DNA from 2 places in the Pedobacter sp. AC402 genome. Region 1 is predicted to be linked to the other one. Evidence: riboswitches for the same ligand, from Rfam matches in the RefSeq annotation. Region 1 holds a riboswitch; the other holds the start of a gene.

Region 1 (2,202 bases):
CAACTAGGATAGCATATGGAAAAATAAAATATATCTATCCATTTTGAATAACCAATAGAATCATTGATTATTTAGTAAAACACAAAAATTATGAAAAAATTGATTTATGCGCTGATGTTACCACTGGTTGTGGTGGGCGGATTAGTATTTGCTAATCCTGAAATTGGGAATGATACGACTAAGAAGCCGTCTTCAAAGCCGCGTTCTATTGCTGAAAGGAATGCCGAAAGAAAAAAGTGGGAGTCTACACCCGATGGCATTAAGTACAAAAAATGGGAGGCTTCTCCTGAAGGTAAAAGAGTGTTTACAAGTGCGGCTAAAATAAGGAAGCATACAACTGCTTTTACCAATATGGAAGCTGTTGTAACTTCTCTTTCGCTTCCACCAGGATCAAGGTTAGGTTTTGCTGTGATGGTTAGGGTTAATAGCGACGATTATATTTTACAATTTGAGCCGGAAAAGTCACAACTTGAACAATTGCATAGCCTGAAAGTTAACGACAAAATAATGATTAAAAGCCACAATATATCACATGCACCCAAGTACTCGTATCCAATAATATCCTGCGAATATGTGGAGCGAGATCATCAGGTTATTTTTAAACGCATTCCTAAAAAAGGTGGTTGCTGAGTATGAATCCATGGTCTGTGTCTCCACAGATCATTTCTTTCTTTTATCCTATAAGTTCATTGAAGCTTAGGTAATAATGAATTTTACTGTTACCTGAATCCATGGTCTGTGTCTCCACAGACCATTTCTCTCTTTTATCCTATAAGTAATATAAGTACATTGAAGCTTAAGTAATAATGAATGTCTATGGCGTTGACATCAGTGTTTTGTAGTAAAAAACAGTTGTCTAAACTATTGACCGTTATTTTACTTCACGTTTATCCGCTCCACTGTAGGTTTACCAGTTGATTCTTCAGTGCCTTCAATTTCTGCATATTTCACATTTGGGAGCCAGAAACTGCCACCTTGTATCCTCACAAATAATCGCGTAACCCTTATTGTCCGGTTGTTTATTGTTACCGAAACATGGTAGCTTTTATCATTATATCTTTGTAAATAAAATGGCAGTTTTTTGTGTGATACAAATCTAAATTCATATTTATCCTTCCCCAATGCTTTTGTATCAATGCCATAAGCAAACTTCCTTTGGATGTACCCCAGGTCTTTTTTTTGCCCTTTCTCGCCATACCTGATCCAATACACCTGAATAGGATTTTCAGCATTGATAGTGCCATTTTCTTTAAGGTTTTGCGCATAAATGAGGGTATTCGTATTTGGATCACGTTGAATATAAAATAGCAAATGATCTATATTTTTTGGTGTCGGAAAATTGATAGGGGATGGATCTTTACCTTGTGCATGGCTTTGAGTTGAAAAAATTACAAGGCTTAAAACAATTGTAAATAGTGTTTTTGATATTCTTAAAGGTGTTTGGTACATTTTAATTTTTTTATGTAGAAGAGCGGTAGTATGAATTAGGTGTTTTTTGATGTTGATCTTCTGCCGAAATTGTTTCCTCATTTTCATTTCGCTGTGCATTATAAAGCCGATCCGATTCTGCCCTACAATGTTCATAATCATCTAATTTTTCGCAGGAATTGTTCCCTCTGAATCTCAAAAAAATCCCTTATTGATGGATAATCAAAATATACCGACATATCATAAAATTTAAATTACCAGTTTTCGGTCGGGAATAGCTTTTTGATTATTTGCTGAACGCAGAAAATTAATCTGCTTTCAAACTCATCTTTTCTGCAATTGCAAAAGGAATTAGCGCCTTGTTAATCAACAGATTGCTAAGACATCAAAGGGCCATTCCCTACGTCTTTCTTGATAAGTATGTATGTAAACAATTTAATGTTTAGACGTCATGGACGGAATCGAACCGCCGTACTAGGTTTTGCAGACCTTTACCTAACCACTCGGCCACATGACTATATGATCTTTTTTAGAAGCCGTTTAACCAGCTTTTAAAGAATATTGAGCAAAAGTAATAATTAATTACTATATATTCTATAGGATTAGTAGATAATTTAATTTCTTACATAAGTTTTATTTCTATATCAATTCAATAAACTTGATATTTTTATTTTCAATAATTTTTGAAAGTTTAAAAATATATTATACTTTTGATCAAATATCAGTATAATATGAAAACGTTTCTCCAATCAAAATTGCTGCTGGGAATATTTA
Region 2 (2,202 bases), on a different contig from region 1:
CGTCTAAATAGTTTTTCAACTGGTTAATATCAACCTGCCTGCCAAACCACGTAAACTGCAACATCGTACTTGTTGATCGTGACGACCTGTGCCAGGTAAATTATCTGAATTGAGTTTGCTATAATTGGCATTAGCCGTTAAAGTAAGCTTTGGTGTTATTTTTAGAGATGTATTTAATACAAATGAATTTTTGCCCTGACCTGAGCTTGGCACTATGCCTACCTGTTTAAGGTTATTGTACGAAATCCGGTAATCGTATTTTTCTCCTGCATCAGCAACTGATACACCATTGTTTAATGAATATCCGGTTTGAAAAAAGTCGCGTACATTATCCGGGTGTGCAACAAATGGAACAGCAACTCCTTTAGAAAAGAATTGAGGAATTAATCTTCCATCCAATTTTGGCCCCCAGCTTTCATCTACCCCATCGTTAATGCCTTTGCCCGCACCATCTACATAGCTGAATTTACCTTCGGATCCCTGACCAAATGCATTTTGATAAACAGGGGAGCGTTAATAAGGTTTCTAACACAGCATTTGAGTTTATGGCAATCCCCAATCCTTTTTTTGATTTTCCGGTTTTGGTTTTAATTAAAATCACCCCTGCAGCAGCCCTTGAGCCATATAAAGCAGCCGCGTTGGGGCCCTTTAAAACACTGATCGATTCTATATCTTCCGGGTTAATATCCGAGATGGTATTGGCATAATCTCTTGCCCCGGCAGAATTTAACTGCGAATTATCTACAGGAATCCCATCCACCACGAATAAAGGTTGGTTGTTACCTGCAATTGAAGTTTCACCTCTGATTACCACCCGCGAAGAACCCATGCTGCCCTGACTGTTGGTTACCCTTACACCGGCAATTTTACCTGCCAATGCATTCACCAGGTTAGATTCTTTCGCTTCAGCCAAATCCTGTCCTTTAAGTTCCTGAACCGCATAACCTAAAGATTTCTTTTGTCGCGAAATACCCAACGCAGTTACCACTACCTCATCAAGTGCATTATCGCTCGATTGCAATACAACCGAAATCGGTCCATTTTTGCTGATTTGTATTTCCTGGGTTTTAAAACCAATGTAAGAGAATACTAAAGTACCTTTATCGGGTGCATTTATAGAAAAAGCGCCCTTACCATCAGTAATTGATGTTTGCTTGGTCTCCTTTAAAAGAATGGATACACCGGGAAGTGTTTCTCCATCTGCCGATTTTACCGTACCGGAAACCGTTGCATTTTGAGCGGATAGCTGCTGTGCTATAAAAGAGCAGCAGAATAAACGCTGTTGATTTAATAAATTTAAGCATGTGTGTAGTTAATAATTAGTAAAAGGGATAATAATTTGGGCAAAACGATTCCACCACGATTAAACCGTGTTAATTTTCATATTACTAAAGGATTGGTTAGCCTAGAAAAAGCCTGTTAACCTGGTAGCAGTGCTAACAGGGCTTACACATTCGGGTATATGTGCAAGGATTTAAATAATTTAATTTTTGCTCGTCTGTTTTTTCCATTTGGATGATTTTATTTATAACATTTTTACTAATCAAGAATGCAGCAGAGCAAAAAAAAGCACCTCTTAAATCAGAAGTGCCCCATATATTTTGATAAGGATATGCAAACAACTGACTTAACTATCCCAGATTCATCCGGGATGGATTTAGCACCATTTCTAACAAATAGCTGGTTGCTAAGGCTTCATAGGGCCATTCCCTCCGCCTTTCTTGATAAGTATTTTAAAATAACTGCAGCAAAGGTATAACTAATTCCATTTATCCTATAGTTTTTGTAGATTTTTATTGAAATATTTTTTCTTTGCTCAATATACCCGTATATTTGTCTACTAATTTAGTCGATTAAAACAGTCCTAATGAATTCGAAAATTATTTTATCAGCCTTATTGGCCATATCAACATCACTTACATACGCTCAGGGAAATACTGCTTTAGCAAATAGCCAAAAGCTAAAAACCAGCGCAAAAGCAACTAAAGCCTTTGTAGCATTGGGTAACTGGCGCGGAATAGCCAAAGTAAAGGAAGGATTAGAAATTCCATTCAACTTTGAGATTAATGAAAAAGGCGGTCAGCAGAAATTATATTTTCGCAATGCTGAAGAAAGTTTCGAAGGTGGCGTAGTAACGCAAACTACAGATTCTCTTTTTGTTAAACTTGATCAATTTGATAACGAACTGGCCTTTGCGATTGA

What was found. Region 1 has a riboswitch for S-adenosylmethionine ahead of AC0IWE_RS11180 (DUF4833 domain-containing protein). Riboswitches for the same ligand answer to the same signal wherever they lie in the genome.
Region 2: linked by a shared signal. The riboswitch ahead of AC0IWE_RS17970 (carboxypeptidase-like regulatory domain-containing protein) and the one ahead of AC0IWE_RS11180 (DUF4833 domain-containing protein) in region 1 are both predicted to bind S-adenosylmethionine.

The regions. Positions count from the first base shown of each region.
Region 1 is NZ_CEEDAI010000009.1:186,609-188,810, reverse strand. It holds gene AC0IWE_RS11185 (hypothetical protein) at 91-630, shown strand; gene AC0IWE_RS11180 (DUF4833 domain-containing protein) at 877-1,449, opposite strand; SAM riboswitch class I at 1,750-1,849, opposite strand; tRNA gene AC0IWE_RS11175 (tRNA-Cys) at 1,875-1,945, opposite strand; gene AC0IWE_RS11170 (hypothetical protein) at 2,160-2,202, shown strand, end outside.
Region 2 is NZ_CEEDAI010000010.1:75,393-77,594, reverse strand. It holds gene AC0IWE_RS17985 (hypothetical protein) at 1-19, opposite strand, end outside; gene AC0IWE_RS17980 (hypothetical protein) at 16-399, opposite strand; gene AC0IWE_RS17975 (TonB-dependent receptor plug domain-containing protein) at 467-1,021, opposite strand; partial or broken gene AC0IWE_RS17970 (carboxypeptidase-like regulatory domain-containing protein) at 1,043-1,174, opposite strand; SAM riboswitch class I at 1,625-1,731, opposite strand; gene AC0IWE_RS17965 (peroxiredoxin family protein) at 1,868-2,202, shown strand, end outside.